2 regions of the Nonomuraea sp. NPDC049419 genome follow, and region 1 is predicted to be linked to the other one. Evidence: riboswitches for the same ligand, from Rfam matches in the RefSeq annotation. Region 1 holds a riboswitch; the other holds the start of a gene.

Region 1 (9,091 bases):
AGACGGGCCCGACCGGCGTGCCGCCGCGCAGCGGGTGGCCGGGCAGGTAGGGGGCCAGGTGGGCGCGGACCGCGACGGGCCCGACGCCGGGGCCGCCGCCGCCGTGCGGGATGCAGAAGGTCTTGTGCAGGTTGAGGTGGGACACGTCGGCCCCGAACTCGCCCGGCTTGGCCAGGCCGACGAGGGCGTTGAGGTTGGCGCCGTCGACGTAGACCTGGCCGCCGGCCTCGTGCACCTTGGCGCAGACCTCGGTGATGGACTCCTCGTACACGCCGTGCGTGGACGGGTACGTCACCATGATCGCGGCCAGCGCGTCGCGGTGCTTGTCGATCTTGGCGTCGAGGTCGGTCAGGTCCACGTTGCCGTCGTCGTCGCAGGCCACGACGACGACCCGCATGCCGGCCATGACGGCGCTGGCGGCGTTGGTGCCGTGGGCGGAGGACGGGATGAGGCAGACGTCGCGCTCGCCCTCGCCGTTGGCGCGGTGGTAGGCGCGGATGGCCAGCAGCCCGGCGAACTCGCCCTGGGAGCCGGCGTTCGGCTGGATGGAGACGGCGTCGTAGCCGGTCACCTCGGCCAGCCAGCTCTCCAGCGTGCCGATCAGCTCGCGGTAACCCTCGGACTGCGCCTCGGGGGCGTAGGGGTGCACGGCCGCGAACTCCGGCCAGGTGATGGGCTCCATCTCGGTGGTCGCGTTCAGCTTCATCGTGCAGGAGCCGAGCGGGATCATCGACCGGTCGAGCGCGATGTCCTTGTCCTGGAGCCTGCGCAGGTAACGCAGCATCGCGGTCTCGGAGCGATGCTGGTGGAAGACCGGGTGGGTGAGGTAGTCGCTCTCGCGCAGCAGCGTGCCGGGCAGCGCGTCGGGGGCCTGCTCGGGCTCCATGCCTCCGGTCACGCCGAACGCGGCGCGTACGGCGGCCAGCTCGCCGGCGCCGGTCTTCTCGTCGCAGGCGACGGAGACGTGGTCGGCGTCCACCTGCCAGAGGTTGACGCCCCGCTCGGCGGCGGCGGCGACGACCTCGGCGGCCCTGCCGGGCACGCGGGCGAGCACGGTGTCGAAGAACTCGCCGTGCACGACCTCGACGCCGGCGCCCTTGAGGCTCTCGGCCAGGGCGGTGGCGTGGCGGTGCACCCGGCGGGCGATGCCGCGCAGGCCCTCGGGGCCGTGGTAGACGGCGTACATGCTCGCGATGACGGCCAGCAGCACCTGGGCGGTGCAGATGTTGCTGGTGGCCTTCTCGCGGCGGATGTGCTGCTCGCGGGTCTGCAGGGCCAGCCGGTACGCGGGGTCGCCGTCGGCGTCCACGGACACGCCGACCAGGCGGCCGGGGAGCTGGCGCTGCAGCCCCTCGCGCACGGACATGTACGCCGCGTGCGGCCCGCCGAACCCGAACGGCACGCCGAAGCGCTGCGAGGACCCGACGGCGATGTCGGCGCCCAGCTCGCCCGGGGCCGTGATCAGCGTCAGGGCCAGCAGGTCGGCGGCGGCCACGACGAGCGCGCCGGCCTCGTGCGCGGCGGCGGCCACGGCGCGGAAGTCGCGCAGCCGCCCGGAGGCGCCCGGGTACTGCACGAGCACGCCGAAGCACGCGGGCAGCTCGCCGTCCAGGGAGTGCTCGACGAGCGTGATGCCGAGCGGCTCCGCCCTGGTGGCGAGCACGGCCTTGGTCTGCGGCAGCGCGTCGGCGTCCACCACGAACACGTCGCTCTTGCTCTTGCCGGCCCGCCGGGCCAGTGTCATGGCCTCGGCCGCGGCGGTGCCCTCGTCCAGCAGGGACGCGCCGGCGACGGGCAGGCCGGTCAGGTCGGAGACGACGGTCTGGAAGTTCAGCAGCGCCTCGAGCCGGCCCTGCGAGATCTCCGGCTGGTACGGCGTGTAGGCGGTGTACCAGCCCGGGTTCTCCAGCAGGTTGCGGCGGATGACGGCGGGGGTGACGGTGTCGTGGTAGCCCAGTCCGATCATGGAGGTGAGCACCTGGTTACGGCCGGCCAGGGCGCGCAGTTCGGCGATGGCCTCGGCCTCGCCGATGGCGGCGGGCAGCCTGAGCCGGTCCTTGACCCTGATCGACTCGGGCACGGCGACGGCCACGAGGTCGGCGACGGACTCGAAGCCCACGGCCTCGAGCATGCGCTGCTGCTCGGGCTCGGAGGGGCCGATATGCCTGGACGAGAACGGCGGAGCTGACAGATCGGTCATGGGGTGTGCCTCCCGAGGCTTACGGAGACCGGCGCCGGGGCGCGGGCGAGTGCCGGATCTCCCCCTCTGTCAGCGCGGCCCCACGTGGTGCGCCGCGACCTGAGAGCTTCACCCCTGTGCAGGGCTTGCACCGTCGGTGAGGCACGCCTGGCGGGCGCGCCTGCTTTCCAGAGTTGCCTCGCCCGAGCGGTACCGGTTGCCTGAGAGATTCCGGGGAGGGTTGCTCCTTCGGCGCCCCGGACCGGAAGGACCGGGGACTCTCCCGCACGGGGTCGTCAGCCTTGCTGTCCTAGATTACTACGGTAAGCCGGGATTGCCGTGCACCGCACCCGCCGTTCCGGGCGCACTTCACCGCAGGTCCGGCGGTGAGGGCCGGATGGCGGGTGACGCTCCGTCGCCGCTTCGCGCCGGTGCGTGCCCTGCCCTGGGCAGCGTGCGACCCGGCGCGAACGTGAGAGGCGGGATCAGGTCAGCCGATGCGGCGGGCGCGCCGCCTGCGGGCCAGTTCGTCAGCGGGGTGGTCGGCCGGGACGGTGTCCTCGACCGCCGCGCGTTCCCCCGGCAGCTCCGCGAGGGAGCCCTCGACCTCCCGCCAGACCCGGCCGAGCGCGATGCCGAACACGCCCTGCCCGCCCTGGAGAAGATCTATGACCTCGTCCGCCGAGGTGCACTCGTAGACGCTGACGCCGTCGCTCATGAGCGTGATCTGGGCGAGGTCGGCGACCCCGCGGTCACGCAGGTGCTGGACTGCCGTACGGATCTGCTGCAGCGACACCCCGGTGTCGAGGAGCCGCTTGACGACCTTGAGCACCAGGATGTCGCGGAAGCTGTAGAGCCGCTGCGAGCCCGAGCCGTGCGCGGCCCTGATCGTGGGCTCCACCAGGCCCGTGCGCGCCCAGTAGTCGAGCTGCCTGTAGGTGATGCCGGCCGCGGCGCAGGCCGTGGGCCCGCGGTATCCGATGTCGTCCGGCAGCGCCGTCGGCTGCTCGTCGAAGAGCAGGCCCTGCTCCCCGGCACGCTGCCGCGCGCTCTCGCGCCGCACCGGATCTTCCTGGCCGGCCGTCTTTCCCTCGCCGCTGCTGACCGCCACGCGGACCTCCGGCTTTCTCTCATCCCGTGGCCTGATCTGGGGGTTCGTAAAGGGCGGCCACGGGTTTCACTTGCACCGTAGGACCGTGACCATGCTCAGTCAACGATCCGGCTCGGCGCGTCGTGAAGCGTAAATGCACTGAAATACCTACCCCGCCCTGCCGAAGTCCTCGGGAGTGATCGTGTCAAGGAACTCCCTGAACTTCTCCACCTCGTCCTCCTGGTCGTCGGGGATGATCACCCCGGCCTCCTGAACGACCTCTTCGCTGGCGAAGATGCGCGCCCCCGTGCGCAGGGCGAGCGCGATCGAGTCGGACGGCCGCGCGCTCACCTCCACGCCGTTGGAGAAGACCAGATCGGCGAAGAAGATGCCGTCGCGCAGGGCGACGATGTTGACCGCGCGCAGGCCGACACCCAGGGCGCTCAGCACGTCCCGGAAGAGATCATGGGTGAGCGGCCGCGGCGGCGGCTCCTCCGCCTGGGCCAAGGCGATGGCCGTGGCCTCGGTCATGCCGATCCATATAGGAAGGAACCGCTCCCCGTGTGCCTCCTTGAGCAAGACGATCGGCTGATTTGTGGGCATTTCAACTCGAACGCCCACGACCTCCATCTGCAACACGGGCTGCTCCGTATTCCTGACCGGTCACCCGGCACAGCTCTTCGAACATCGCTTCTGCTGACTGGTTCAATTCAACGTAACACCCAGTGGGCCTGGAATGTGCCCTCGCCTCCCAGCTCGCTCCGGCATCAACGGCCCAGGACCGACCGCACCCCCGTGCGCACAAGGGATGCGTGCAGGTCGAGCAGGAGAATGGACAGTTCGCGGGCGACCTCGTCGGCCTCGCCGATGGCTCCCGGGCGGCGCCGCTTGAGTATCGGGGCGACGGTCTGCTCGACCAGCCCCGCCTCACGCTCGGCCGCCGCCTTGACCGCCCGCAGATGACGGGCGTGCAGGCCGAACCTGGCCAGGGCGCCCACGGCGCGGGCCACCTTGAGCGCCTCTTCGTCGTAGCGCCTGGCCACGGGGACCAGGAGGCCGTAGTCCTCCAGCTCGGTGAGCGTCTCGTCGTCGATGCCCGCCGCCTCGAGCAGCTCGGCCCTGCTGAGCTTGACCTCCTGCGCCTGTTGCACCGCGCGCGGGCGGCCGAAGCTCTCGGCCATCTTGTCCTTGATCACGCGCAGCGGCAGGTAGTGGTCGCGCTGCTCGGTCAGGATGAAGCGCAGCTGCTCGACGTGCAGGTGCGTGAACTTACGGTAGCCGGAGGGGCTGCGCTCGGGCTCGATCAGCCCTTCGCCCTCCAAGAACCTGATCTTGGAGATCGTCACATCGGGGAACTCGCCCTGCAGGAGCGCGAGCACTTCCCCGATGCTCATGTGCGAGCGTGCCGCCTGAGAAGTCATACGCCGGAGTTGCCCCGCATCAGGAAGAGAAGGCGGAACTTGCCGATCTGCACCTCGTCTCCCGAGTGCAAAGGAACCTCCTCGATGCGTTCCCGATTGACATAGGTGCCGTTGAGGCTGCCCACGTCGCGCACGGAGAACTGGCCGCCGCGGTGGCGGTAGAACTCGACGTGGCGGCGCGAGACCGTGATGTCGTCGAGGAAGATGTCGCTCTCGGGATGGCGCCCCGTCGTGGTGAGGTCTTTGTCCAGCCGGAAACGGCTCCCCTGATTGGGGCCCCTGGTCACCGTGAGCAACGCCGTGCCGGGCGGGAGCTGCTCGACGATCGCCCGCTCGGCCAGAAGCATGTCACCGGTCTCAGCCTCGTACGCCTCGATTCCCGCTATGGAGATCGTCGAGGTGGTGTCCCCGGAGACCTCGGGTCTGGTCAGCGGCGACCCACAACGGGAACAGAAACGGGCATCCTCGGGGTTGGCGTGCCCGCACTGCGTGCAGTAGACGCTCGGCATCGATCGGCTCGGCCTCCTACCGCGAAGACGCGGCGACGGTGCTCTGGGCGCGCCTCGCTTCGCTTTTTCACGTTTGCGAATGCCGCAACTTACGCTGATCAGCGGCAAAGGTCAAGGCGGGGCGCTGCACTGTGGTTCGGACGCAGATAAAGTTACCGCCGCCCCCGCCCCGTGGTCCATGCCGCCGCGCGTTTCTACATTACGATCTTGCGGCACTCTCTGGGCACGTCATCGGCGAACACTTTCCGATCACTCTGCGTGAGGGTGTCACCCGGCCGCCTGCTCGACCACGCGGGCCCAGCGTTCGAGCAGGGCCTGGGCGCCGTCCATGTCGCCCGCCTCGGCCCACAGGTCGGTCACCGGGTCGGCGGCGGCGGGCAGCACCAGCACCCAGCTCCCGTCGTCGCGCGCCACGCGCACGCCGTCGGTGGTGTCGACGCGGTGACCGTCGGGCTGGGCCTCGGCCGCCTCGATGACCGAGCGCATGACCGCGCCCTTGGCCGCCCACGGGGTGGGCACCGTCCGCCTGAGCAGCCAGACCTCGGGGATGCGCGCGTCGATCTGGCTGAGCGACAGCCGGGTGCGGGCCACCAGCCCGAGCAGCCGCATGAACGCGGCCAGCCCGTCGATGGCCGGGCTGAACTCGGGCACCACGAAACCGCCGCGCCCGTCCGCGGCGAAGATCATGTCGGGCCCCGCGGCGGCGGAGGTGAGCGCGTCGAGCGCGGTGGGGGTCCACCGCACCTGGACGCCGTGGAAGCGGCAGACCTGCTCGGCGACCCTGGTCGTGGTGACCGGCAGCGCCACCTGGCCGCCCCGCCGCTCGGCGGCCACCAGGTCGAGCACGACGAGCAGGGCGCGTTCCTCGCTGATGAGCTGGCCCTTCTCGTCCACCAGGGCGATGCGCTCCCCCACCGGGTCGAACCGCACCCCGAACGCCGCCCTTGAGGAGCTGACCAGCTCCGACAGGCGCTGCAGGTCGCGGCGGCGCTCGGCCAGCGTCTCGGTGGGCGAGACGTCGTCGAGCCTGGCGTTGACCGTGAGCACCTCGACGCCGACCCTGGCCAGCAGCGTGGGCAGCACCAGCGAGGAGGTGCCGCCCGCGCAGTCGACGACGACCTTCATGTCCCTGACGCCGCTCACGCCGACGTGGCGCAGCAGCTCGTGGGTGTAGTCCTCGACCGCCCGCGCCGGGTAGGTCAGCTCGGCGATCTCTCCGGGGAAGGCGCGGCGGAACTCCTGGCGGGAGAAGACCCGCTCCAGCTTGCGCTGGGCGGCCGGCGGCAGGTCGGCGCCGCGGTCGTCCATGATGACGATGTCCACGCTCTGCGGGTCACCGGGGGTGGTGCGCAGCGCGATGCCGCCGGCCGCCGACACCCTGGCCGTGTGGAAGCGGGTGACGGGCAGCGGAGCGGCCTCCAGGTCGAGGACGTTGATGGCGCCCGCGGTCAGCGCGCCGATGACGGCCCGCTTGAGCGCCCTGGCCGCCAGCGAGCAGTCGCGGGAGGTGACGACGTGCTCGCCCTTCTTCAGGGTGGTGGCGTACGCGCTGGCCAGGCGGACGCACAGCTCGGCGGTGATCTCGACGTTGACCAGGCCGCTGACGCCGCGCGGGCCGAACAGGTTGCGCTGGCCGCGCGACTCCCAGATGACGCTGGTGTTGACCACCGCGCCGGCCTCGATGGTCTTGAACGGATAGACGCGGACGCCGCTGGAGACGTACGCCTCGGCCTCGATGACGCACTCGTCGCCGATGATCGCGTTCTCCTCGATGCGGGCGCCGGCCATCACGTCGGTGCTCTTGCCGATGACGCAGCCGCGCAGGTGGGCGCCCGGCCCCAGGTAGACGTTGTCGTGGACGATCGCGCGGTGCAGGAAGGCGCCCTCGCGGACGACGGCGTTGTTGCCGAGCACGGTGTACTCGCGCAGCTCGGCCCCCGCCTCGACCTTGGCGTAGTCGCCGATGAGCAGCGGGCCCTTGAGCACGGCGTCGGGGTCGACGGAGGCGGAGTCGGCGACCCACACGCCGGGTGAGAGCTCGAAGCCGCCGATGTCGAGGGCGACCCGGCCGGACAGGGCGTCGGCCTGGGCCTTGAGATAGCTGTCGTGGGTGCCGACGTCCTCCCAGTAGCCGTCGGCGACGTAGCCGTAGATGGCGGCGCCGGAGTGGAGGAGGGCGGGGAAGACGTCCGAGGACCAGTCGACGGGCTCGCCGGTGGCGACGGCGTCGAGGATCTCGGGTTCCATGACGTAGATGCCGGTGTTGACGGTGTCGGAGAAGACCTGGCCCCAGGTCGGCTTCTCCAGGAAGCGCTGGACCCGGCCCTCCTCGTCCACGATGATGATCCCGAATTCGAGCGGGTTGGGGACCCTTTTCAGACCGATCGTGACAAGCGCGCCTTTTTCACGATGAAAACGGATCATGTCCGATAAGTCGATGTCTGTCAGGGCATCTCCGGAGAGGACCAGGAAACGGTCGTCGCGCAGGCGGTCGGCGGCGTTCTTGACGCTGCCCGCCGTGCCGAGCGGGACGTCCTCGGTGGCGTACTGCAGGCTCATGCCCAGCTCGTCGCCGTCGCCGAAGTAGTTACGGACGAGGGCGGCGAGGAACTGCAGGGTCACCACGGTCTCGGTCACGCCGTGCCGCCTGAGCAGGCGCAGGACGTGTTCCATGATCGGGCGGTTGACGACAGGGAGCAGGGGCTTGGGCTGGTTGGCGGTCATCGGACGCAGCCGAGTGCCCTCCCCGCCCGCCATGACGACCGCCTTCACCCGATCAGCCCCTTCTGGCCGCCGTTACCAGTTGACGCACCTGTACGACATACAGCGCCCCCGCCCACCAGTACAGGCCCGTTCCCCACAGAGCGAACGCCCACCCGACAATGCGTGCTATTTCGGCATACCACCCGGAGTGCGAGGCAAGGAAGAGCAGGGGGAAGGCGTACATGAGGTTGAACATGGCTGCCTTGCCCAGGAAATGCACTTGAAGTGCCTTATATCCATATTTGCGAAGAACGGGGGCGAAACAGGCGACGAAGACGTCACGGCCCAGGACGACCACGACCAGCCACCACGGGATCACGTCGCGCAGCAGCAGGGCGATGATGGTGGCGAACACGTACAGCTTGTCCGCGGCGGGGTCGATGATCCGGCCCAGCCTGCTCGTCTGGTTGAACGCCCGTGCGATCTTTCCGTCGAGCCAGTCCGTGAAACCGGCGACCGCGAGGATCCCGATGGCCCACCCGTCGGCCTTGGGCCCGAGAACCAGCCAGAAGAACACGGGCACGCCCAGGAGGCGCAGGAAGCTCAGCAGGTTAGGAACCGTCCAGATCCGGTCCTCGGCGGAAGTTTCGCTCACGCAGGAGACCCTACTGCGTGGAACTCCCTCGCAGCGGCCCGCGCTTCCCCCACCTCATCGGCCTCAGGGGATCCCGGCGGCCCGTCAGGTGCGGAGGAAGGCGTGGGTGCGGGCCAGCTCGGTGAAGCCCAGCCGGCGGTAGAAGCGTTGAGGCCAGTCGTCGGCGTCGGCCAGCAGGAAGATCAGGCCGCTCTCTCCCCCGCCGCTCTCTCCCCCTGCGGTCTCTCCCGCGGCGGTCTCTCTCCCGCCGGTCCCTCCCCCGGCGGTTCCGCCCGCGGGCCGATCGGCCGCGCCGCCCGCGCCCCCGCTCCTGCTGCCGGCGAGCAGGGCCGCGGCTTCGGCGAGGAGAGCGGTCATGAGGGTGCGGGCGTGGCCGGCGCCCCGGTGGAGGTGGCCGGTGAAGACGTTCTCGATCTGGGCGACGCCGTCGTGGACGTACAGGTCGGCGCGGGCGGCGATCTCGCCGGACGTGGTGCGTACGCCGTGGAAGCGCACCACGTCGGCGCCCGCCGGGCGGGCCTCGACGCGGCGGGC
Region 2 (9,091 bases), on a different contig from region 1:
AGTTGACCATGGCCAGCGCCACCCCCAGCTCCGCCACGAGGCAGGCCGCCATCGCCCAGCGGAACAGGCATCGTGAGGCCACCGCGTAGAGCGCGACCAGCACGGCCAGGTTGGCGGGCACCGGGGCCAGGCCGGCCAGCCACTGCCCGAAGCTGACCAGCGCGACGGCCGAGAACGCCGGCAGCGGACGGTCCCGCCACACCAGCGGCAGCAGCAGGAGCGCCGTCAGGCCGAGGTAACCGGGCAGGCCGGGCGCGGAACCGCCGCCCAGCTGCGCGGCGCCGCCCGCCGACACCCCGGTCAGGACGCAGAACAGCGCCAGAGGGCTCGCCCACAGGGCGCCCGCAAGCTTCTCGTGGCGTCGCGACCACGCCCGTACCCTGCCGAACACATCCTCACGATATGCAGCGCATACGAAGCTTCTGTCCGCCTGAAGACTGAAGTGTGAGTACGACCCAGGTCTTAGATGACGGGGAGCTTACGGGCGGCTTACGGTGTATTTGGCATTCTCATTACCGGGAGCGCCCCCTGCGGGGCGAGTAAAGGGAGATCGTGATGGCGGATCATGATCGCGATGCCGGGTCGCGCGGCGATGAGGAAGCGCCGCGCGGCCCGAGTCCCGAGCAGCCGGCTCTGAAGTACGGCGAACAGGCCGATCAGGCATACGCCGAGATCCCTCCCACGCAGCCCGTCGACTGGGAGACGCCGCGGAGCGGCGGCCGTCGCGGGCGCAAGGCGCTCATCGGCGCGGGACTCGTCGGGTTGCTCGCGGGAGCCCTGATCGGCGGTGTCAGCGTGGCCGCCGTCAACGACGCCGACCATGATCACGGCAGGTTCGGCGTCTGGTACGACATGCCGCGCCCGGACCGTTTCCGCGTCCACGCCGTGCCTGACGTGAGCTGCTGGGAGCGCGAGAATGAGGTGCGCTGCAGTGCGCCCTCGCCGCCCCGCGTGCCGCGACCGCCGCGCCCCGAGGACGCCCCTGCGGCGCCCGTCGCGCCCGCCTACGACGACTGAGAAACGGCCGGTCAGGGGCGCGGAAACGCAATGGTTCGTAGGGCCGGTGGGATTCGAACCCACACTAACAGCCACCTAAAGACTGCGCCTCTGCCATTGGGCTACGACCCCTTTGCCATTGCCATGCCCCGAGATTTTCGGTCGGGAAATGACAATTCGGGCACGGGAAGTGCCACGTGCCGCCAATCTTACCGCCTGCTTACGCGGTTCGGCGCCCGCCCGGTCGGCGGCGTTATCACACGAATAACGCCGCCCGCCGGAGAGGTCTAGGCGAGGCCGAGCTTCTTCTTCAGCGAGGCCACGTGACCCGTCGCCTTCACGTTGTAGAGCGCCTGCTCGATCTTCCCGTCGCCGTCGATGACGAACGTCGAGCGGATCACGCCCACGACCTCCTTGCCGTACAGCTTCTTCGTGCCGTAGGCGCCGTAGGCCTGGTGAACGGTCAGCTCGGGGTCGGACAGCAGGGGGAAGGTCAGCGCGTCGCGCTCGGCGAACTTGGCGAGCTTCGCCGGCTTGTCCTTCGACACGCCGAGGACGACGAAACCCTCGTCGGTCAGCTGCCCGAGGTTGTCGCGGAAATCGCACGCCTGCTTGGTGCAGCCGGGGGTCATCGCGGCGGGGTAGAAATAGAGGATCACGCGCTTGCCGCGGTAGGCGTCGAGCGAGACGGTGCCGCCGTCGGCGGTGGGAAGCGCGAACTCGGGTGCGGCGTCGCCGGGCGCGAGCTTGGTTTCTGTCACTGGGCCCTCCTGATTAACTGCCACCAACCTACCGGCCCGACTCACTGCGCGGCCGCCGTGCCGTCCGGGGCGCCGACCTGACAGACTGATCACGACCGGAACGAACGCCTCGCCGCTGAGGGCACGCGTACGGTCGAAAGGAGAGCCATGGCTGACACCGATCCCGATGAGCTGGAGCGGCAGATCGCGCGGACGCGCGCGGAGTTGGCGCGGACGGTCGACGCCATCGCCGACCGGGTGAGCCCGAAGCGGGTCGCCGAGCGCACGGTGGAAGACGTCAAGACCAGGGCGGGGCACTTCGTCGCGTCGATGGGCGACGCGCTTGGGGTGACGGCCAGGCCCGCGGAGTTCGGCGACAACCCCGACCAGATGTGGGACGACGAGCGGCCCGATCTGAGCCCGGTGCTGATCGGGATCGGCGCGGTGCTGGTCGTGGGGGCGGCCATCGTGCTCATGCGCCGCCGCCGCAAGCGCCGCTGACCGCTCAGAGGAACGTACGCCCCTCGCCCCGGTAGGTCGGCACCGACTCCACCAGCGCGTCGCCCTCGACCAGATGCAGCGTGTCGAAGCGCTCGCACAGCTCGCCCGCCTTGGCGTGCCGGAAATAGACCCGGTCGCCGATCCGCAGGTCCTCGGCCGCCTGGCCGAGCAGCGGGGTCTGCACCTCGCCCGCGCCTTCGTCGGGCGCGTAGCGCAGCCCGGCCGGCAGGTACGGGTGCGGCGCCCTGCTGGGCTCCGGCGACCCCGAGGCGATGTAGCCGCCGCCGAGCACGGCGACGACGTCCCTGGCCGGGCGGCGTACGACGGGGAGCGCGAAGAGCGCGGCGGGCACCCCGGTGAACGCGCGGTAGAAGTCGAAGAGCCGCGGATGGAACAGGCCGGACCCTGCGGCCACCTCGGTGACGGCCTTCTCGCGGACGGTCCGCTCGACGCTGCCGGTGCCGCCGCCGTTGACGAACTCGAGGTCGGCGACCTGGCGTACGGCGTTGACGATCCTGCCCCTGCGCGGCACGAGGTCCCTGGCGGAGCGGGCCTGCATGAGCCTGATGAGCCGGGCGTAGACGGCGTTGCCCGGCGGGTCGTCGCCGACGCCGGCGATCTGCGCCTCGTAGGCCAGCAGCCCGGCGAGGCGGAGTCCTGGCCGCTTGGCGATGCTCGCGGCGAGGTCGGCGGCCTGGTCGGGCTCGCGGATGGGGGAGCGCAGCGCACCGGCCCTGAACCTGCCGCCGAAGGCGACGTAGCCGGCGTCGATGTCGAGGCAGAGCCTGATCTCGGCGCGCGGCCGGACGCCCGCCACGGCGGCCTCGATGAAGTCGAGGTGGGCGGCCGAGTCGACGGTGACGGTGATCCGTTCGGCGGCCCGGGCGTCTCCCGCGAGTGCGGCCAGGGCGTGCCGGTCGGCGGTGGGGTAGGCGACGAGGATGTCGGTGTGGCCGTGCCCGGCGAGCCAGAGCGCCTCGGGCAGGGTGAAGGCCATGAGGCCGCGGAAGCCGTCCATGGCGAGGACGCGGTCGAGGAGTGCCCGGCTGCGTACGGACTTGGTGGCCACTCTGATGGGCTTGCCGGCGGCGCGGCGTACGAGGCCGGCGGCGTTGGCCCGCAGGGCGGCGAGGTCGAGCAGCGCGAACGGCGGTTCGAGGGCGGCGGTGGCCCGGTCGTACCGCTGCCGGTCATCCATACCGGCAGCGTATCCGCATATCGGGCAAATGAACATGAGGCTTGTTCGTGTTAGTTGCGGTCCCCGTAATGATCGGGCAAACCGGCGGCGAGGGCGCGGTACCGCCCCGGCGCCCTGCCTGTACGTCTGTCGGTGTGATGACCACGCTTCAGCAGCTCCTGCCCGGTGCCGTCGTCGCCCCGCGGAACACCGGGCTGCGCCGGGCGACCAGGGCGCTGCGGCCGGCGCGTACCGTCCCCGGCGCCCTCGTGGCGCTCACGCTGGCCGCCGGGCTGGGTGCGACCGCGGCCGAGGTGGTCGCCGCGCTGCTCGGCAGGCCGCTCGGCTGGGTGCCGGTCAACGAGCTGATCGAGCTGGCGAGCCGGAGCACCTGGCCGGAGCTGGAGACCGTGGCGATGGGCCTGGCCGGGGCGGGCGCGCTCATGCTGCTGCTCGCGATCATGCCGGGACGTACCCGGCTGGTTCCGGTGGAGACCAACGACCCGCTCATCGTCATCGGCATCACCCGTGCGGGCCTGCGCCGCACCCTGCGCGCGGCAGCCCAGCAGGTGGCCGGCGTGGAGCGGGCGAGCGTCAGGCTGCGCCGCCGCACGATCGAGGTCACGGTCATGACCAGCGGGGAGAGCTCGGGCCAGATGCTCAGGCAGGTCGGCACCGTCGTGGGCGACCGCCTGGCCGGCGTCGGCACGCTGAGCACCTGCGAGGTCGTCGTCCGTCTGCGCAGGAGGGCCGCCTGATGCGCCAGTACGCGGGCAACCGGGTAGGACTCGCGGTCGTCGGGGCGATCCTGCTGGCCCTCGGCGGGTACGCGTGGCTACGCGGCCAGAACCGCTTCTTCGACCTGCCGCCGGCCGCCAAGGTGCTGCCCCCCGCCGCCAGGAAGACGCTGGCCGAGGAGCCGTGGCCGCTCTGGTTCGTCGCCTTCGCCCTGCTCTTCCTGACCCTGCTCGCGCTGCGCTGGCTGCTGCTCAGCCTCGGCTGGGGCCGCCGCGGCACCCACAACGGCACCGGCACCGCGATGCTGTTCGTCGGGCTCAAGGGCGTGGACGGGCTGGGCAGGGCAGGCGTCCGGGTGGCCGCCGACGGCCTGCGCATCGGCCTGACCTGCCCGGCCGCCGCCGACGTCGGCGCGATCGTGAGCAAGCTGGACCAGGACATCGTGGGTCGGATCCGGCGCGAGGTCCGCGACGACGAGTGCCCCGCCGTGGTCCGCCTGCACGTACGGCGTCAGGTCAGCACTCGATCACGTTGACCGCGAGGCCGCCGCGCGAGGTCTCCTTGTACTTGTCGAGCATGTCCCGGCCGGTGTCGCGCATGGTCTTGATGGCCCGGTCGAGCGAGACGAAGTGCTTGCCGTCGCCGCGCAGCGCGATCCTGGCCGCGGTGATCGCCTTGTTGGAGGCCACCGCGTTGCGCTCGATGCACGGGATCTGCACCAGGCCGCCGATCGGGTCGCAGGTCAGCCCCAGGTTGTGCTCGATGCCGATCTCGGCGGCGTTCTCCACCTGCTCGGGCGTGCCGCCCAGCGCCTCGGTGAGCCCCGCCGAGGCCATCGAGCAGGCCGAGCCCACCTCGCCCTGGCAGCCCACCTCGGCGCCGGAGATCGAGGCGTTCTCCTTGAACAGCACCCCGATCGCGCCCGCCGTCAGCAGGAACCTGATGACGCCGTCGTCGTCGGCGTGCGGGACGAACCGGGTGTAGTAGGTCAGCACGGCCGGGATGATGCCGGCGGCGCCGTTGGTCGGGGCGGTGACGATCCGGCCGCCCGCCGCGTTCTCCTCGTTGACGGCCAGCGCGAACAGCGTCACCCAGTCCATCGCCTGCAACGGGTCCTTCTCCGGCGGCTCGGACTGCAGGCGGCGGTGCAGCTGGTTGGCGCGGCGCTTGACCTTGAGGCCGCCGGGCAGCACGCCCTCCTTGGCGATGCCGCGCGTGACGCACTCGGACATGACCCGCCACAGGTTCATCAGGCCGCTCCTGATCTCCTCCTCGGTGCGGCCGAACGCCTTCTCGTTCTCCAGCATCAGCGCGGAGATCGACAGGCCGGTGGCGGAGCAGTGCTTGAGCAGCTCCTCGGCGGTGGTGAACGGGTAGGGCAGGACGGTGTCGTCGGGCTTGATGCGGTCGGCGCCGGTGGCCTGCTCGTCCACCACGAAGCCGCCGCCGACGGAGAAGTAGACCTTCTCCCGCAGCCGCTCGCCCGAGGCGTCCCAGGCGGTGAAGCGCATGCCGTTGGGGTGCTCGGGCAGCGAGATCTTGCGCTCGAAGACGAGATGCTCGCCGACGACGAACGGGATCTCATGAGTGCCGAAGAGCGGGACCGTGCCCGACTCGCGCATGGCGGCGACGCGGGCGTCCACGGTGTCGACGTCGACCAGCTCGGGCTTGTCGCCCGACAGGCCCAGCAGGACGGCCTTGTCGCTGCCGTGGCCCTTGCCGGTCAGGCCGAGCGAGCCGTACAGGATGACCTCGACGCGGGACACCTGGTCGAGCAGGCCGTCCTGGTGCAGGCCGCGGGCGAACTTGTGAGCGGCGGCCATCGGGCCGCCCGTGTGGGAGCTCGACGGGCCGATGCCGATCTTGAAGAGGTCGAAGACGCTGATCGCCATTGATGTGCGCCCTTCATGAAGGGCCGGGGCCCGGCTCGGCGGGCCCCGGCGGGTGGGTCAGGAGTCGCCCGCGGTCAGGGCGGTGTACTCCTCAGGCGAGAGCAGCTCCTCGGGGTCGCCCTCCACGCGGACCTTGAACATCCAGCCCTCGCCGTACGGGTCGCTGTTGGCCAGGCTCGGGTCGTCCACGACCGCCTGGTTCACCTCGACGACCTCACCGCCGACCGGCGTGTAGATCTCGTTCACCGACTTGGTCGACTCCACCTCGCCGACGGAGTCACCCGGCTCGACGTTGCTGCCGACCTCGGGGAGCTGCACGTAGACGACGTCACCAAGGGAGTCGGCGGCGAAGGCCGTGATGCCGACGGTCACGGTGACGCTGTCCTCGACACCGCGCACCCACTCGTGCTCCTTGGTGTAGCTCAGGTCGTCAGGGATGTTGCTCACTTGTTCCTCCTGTAAAAGGGCAGCTCGACCAGGTCCACAGGTTCATGGCTGCCCCGGATGTCCACAGCCAGGCCTGCATCGGCGCCGGTGTCCACGTAGGCCATCGCGATGGGCTTGCCCAGGCTCTGGGAAGGCGCACCGCTGGTGACCTCGCCGACGACGGCGCCGTCTCGGGTGACCGGGTAACCGTGGCGCGGCACCCGGCGGCCCCGCGCGACCAGGCCGACGAGCCGGCGTCGTGGCTGGTCGTCCTTGACCGCCTCGAGCGCAGACCGGCCGACGAAGTCACCGGGCTTGTCGAATTTCACCACCCTGCCCAGCCCCGCGTCGAACGGGGTCAGCTCCGCGCTGAGCTCGTTGCCGTACAGCGGCATGCCGGCTTCGAGGCGGAGTGTGTCGCGGCTGGACAGGCCCGCGGGCTTGAGCCCGTACGGCTCGCCGGCCGCCGTGAGCGCGTGCCAGAGCGGGACGGCGTCCTCGCCCGCGACGAACAGCTCGAAGCCGTCCTCGCCGGTGTAACCGGTGCGGGCGATGAGCGCCTGCCGGCCGTCCACCGTGCCGGGCAGACCGGCGTAGTACTTGAGCCCGGCCAGGTCGGCGTCGGTGAGCGTGGCCAGGATCTCCTGCGAGCGCGGGCCCTGGACGGCGATCAGCGCGTACCGGTCGGAGCGGTCCTCGACCACCGCGTCGTACGCCTTCGCGCGCTCCTGCAGCTCGCGGGCCACCTTCTCGTAGTTGGAGGCGTTCGCCACGACCATGAACTCCTCGTCACCGAGCCGGTAGACGATGAGGTCGTCGAGCACGCCGCCGCGCTCGTTCACGATCATGGTGTAGCGGGCCCGGCCGACGGCCAGCGCCGACAGGTGGCCGACCAGCGCGTAGTCGAGCGCCTCGGCGGCCTGCGGGCCGGTCAGGAAGATCTCGCCCATGTGCGACAGGTCGAACAGACCGGCCGCCTCGCGGACGGCCCGGTGCTCGGCGGACTCGCTGCCGTACCGGAGGGGCATGAGCCAGCCGGCGAAGTCGGTCAGGGTGGCGCCGAGGCTCTCGTGAACGTCTCGGAGCGGTGTCGGTCGGGACATTGGACGCACCTCAGGACAGGAGTGGATGCCAGCATCCTCCCCCTCTGTCATCGGTGCCTGAGAGCTTCGCCCGACTTTTGCCGGACTTTCACCTTCGGCGAGGCCCCGAGGGCCTGCTTTCCAGAGACACCGTAGCCGTGCGGTCCTTTGCCTTGAGAGGTTCGCGGGGAGGGCTTGCTCCTTCAGGGGCCCTGACCGGCTGTCAGGGCACTCTCCCGCACGGTTTCGTCGGTGATGTCCGCCAGCCTAGTGGGGATATGGGGCTGTTGTCGCGTTCGTGGTTCAACAGGCCGCGACCAGCGTCTCGAAGAGCGCCCGATCCTCCGCCACCTCCGGGTGCCACTGCACCGCCATCGCGAACCCGGCGCCCTCCAGCTCCACCGCCTCGATCGTGCCGTCCGCCGCCGTCGCGGTGACCGCCAGGCCGGGCGCGAGCCGGTCCACGCCCTGGTGGTGGTAGTGCGGCACCGGCAGCGGCTCCGGCAGCGACACCGTGCCAAGCGCCTTCGCCAGGCGTGAGCCGGGGACGGGCGTCACCGGCAGGTCACCGAAGTGGCCAGGCCCTGGACAGTGGCCGGTGTGGCCCACGACGTCCGGCAGGTGCTGGTGCAGGCTGCCGCCGAGCGCCACGTTCAGCACCTGGAGCCCCCGGCAGATGCCCAAGTAGGGCAGCCCGGCGTCGAGCGCCGCGCGCAGCAGCGCGAACTCCGCCTCGTCGCGGAACTCCCGCACGTAGCCGGTGCGCTCGTGCGGGTCCGCGGCGTACCTGGCCGGGTCGATGTCGCCGCCGCCCGCCAGCACGAGCCCGTCCAGCCGGCCCACCAGCGCGGCGGGCTCACCGGCCGGCGGCAGCACGACCGGCTGCCCGCCGGCCGCCGCCACCTTCTCCACGTACGCGTACGGCAGCAGCGCGGCGGGCGTGTCCCGCCACACCGTGAACGTGGCCTGCTCGACGTAGCAGGTGATGCCGATGACCGGACGCCGCATGGCGTGCCCCCCTCTAGAGCGGCGTGACGTACGCGCCGGAGATGCCGCCGTCCACCAGGAACTGGCTGGCCGTGACGAACGAGGCGTCGTCGCTGGCGAGGAACGCCACCGCCGCCGCGATCTCCGACGCCTCCGCGAAGCGGCCGACCGGCACGTGCACCAGCCGCCGCCGCGCCCGCTCCGGGTCCTTGGCGAACAACTCCTGGAGCAGGGGCGTGTTCACCGGGCCTGGACACAGCGCGTTCACTCTGATGCCCTCCCTGGCGAACTGCACACCCAGCTCGCGCGACATGGCGAGCACGCCGCCCTTGGAGGCGGTGTAGGAGATCTGCGAGGTCGCCGACCCCATCACCGCCACGAACGACGCCGTGTTGATGATCGAGCCCTTGCCCTGCCGCCGCATGTACGGGATGACGTGCTTGCAGCACAGGTAGACGCTGGTCAGGTTCACCTCCTGGACGCGGCGCCAGGCGTCGATGCCGGTCTCCAGGATCGAGTCGTCGTCGGGCGGCGAGATGCCGGCGTTGTTGA

The links. A riboswitch is a leader RNA that binds a small molecule or an ion and turns the genes downstream of it on or off. The one in region 1 is predicted to bind glycine.
Region 2: linked by a shared signal. The riboswitch ahead of gcvT (glycine cleavage system aminomethyltransferase GcvT) and the one ahead of gcvP (aminomethyl-transferring glycine dehydrogenase) in region 1 are both predicted to bind glycine.

What each region holds. Positions count from the first base shown of each region.
Region 1 covers NZ_JBFAQB010000015.1:51,961-61,051, forward strand. Annotated here, with positions in the region: gene gcvP (aminomethyl-transferring glycine dehydrogenase) at 1-2,200, opposite strand, end outside; glycine riboswitch at 2,378-2,475, opposite strand; gene AB0K12_RS33745 (MerR family transcriptional regulator) at 2,670-3,290, opposite strand; gene AB0K12_RS33750 (bifunctional nuclease family protein) at 3,438-3,908, opposite strand; gene AB0K12_RS33755 (MerR family transcriptional regulator) at 4,037-4,663, opposite strand; gene AB0K12_RS33760 (FHA domain-containing protein) at 4,687-5,199, opposite strand; gene AB0K12_RS33765 (mannose-1-phosphate guanyltransferase) at 5,467-7,971, opposite strand; gene AB0K12_RS33770 (CDP-alcohol phosphatidyltransferase family protein) at 7,976-8,557, opposite strand; gene AB0K12_RS33775 (hypothetical protein) at 8,642-9,091, opposite strand, start outside.
Region 2 covers NZ_JBFAQB010000001.1:1,073,347-1,082,437, forward strand. Annotated here, with positions in the region: gene AB0K12_RS04985 (histidine kinase) at 1-391, opposite strand, end outside; gene AB0K12_RS04990 (hypothetical protein) at 556-1,017, shown strand; tRNA gene AB0K12_RS04995 (tRNA-Leu) at 1,056-1,128, opposite strand; gene bcp (thioredoxin-dependent thiol peroxidase) at 1,284-1,757, opposite strand; gene AB0K12_RS05005 (DUF3618 domain-containing protein) at 1,905-2,237, shown strand; gene AB0K12_RS05010 (alanine racemase) at 2,242-3,435, opposite strand; gene AB0K12_RS05015 (DUF6286 domain-containing protein) at 3,573-4,172, shown strand; gene AB0K12_RS05020 (hypothetical protein) at 4,172-4,687, shown strand; gene AB0K12_RS05025 (L-serine ammonia-lyase) at 4,668-6,044, opposite strand; gene gcvH (glycine cleavage system protein GcvH) at 6,102-6,491, opposite strand; gene gcvT (glycine cleavage system aminomethyltransferase GcvT) at 6,488-7,573, opposite strand; glycine riboswitch at 7,704-7,801, opposite strand; gene AB0K12_RS05040 (gamma-glutamyl-gamma-aminobutyrate hydrolase family protein) at 7,856-8,560, opposite strand; gene AB0K12_RS05045 (3-oxoacyl-ACP reductase) at 8,574-9,091, opposite strand, start outside.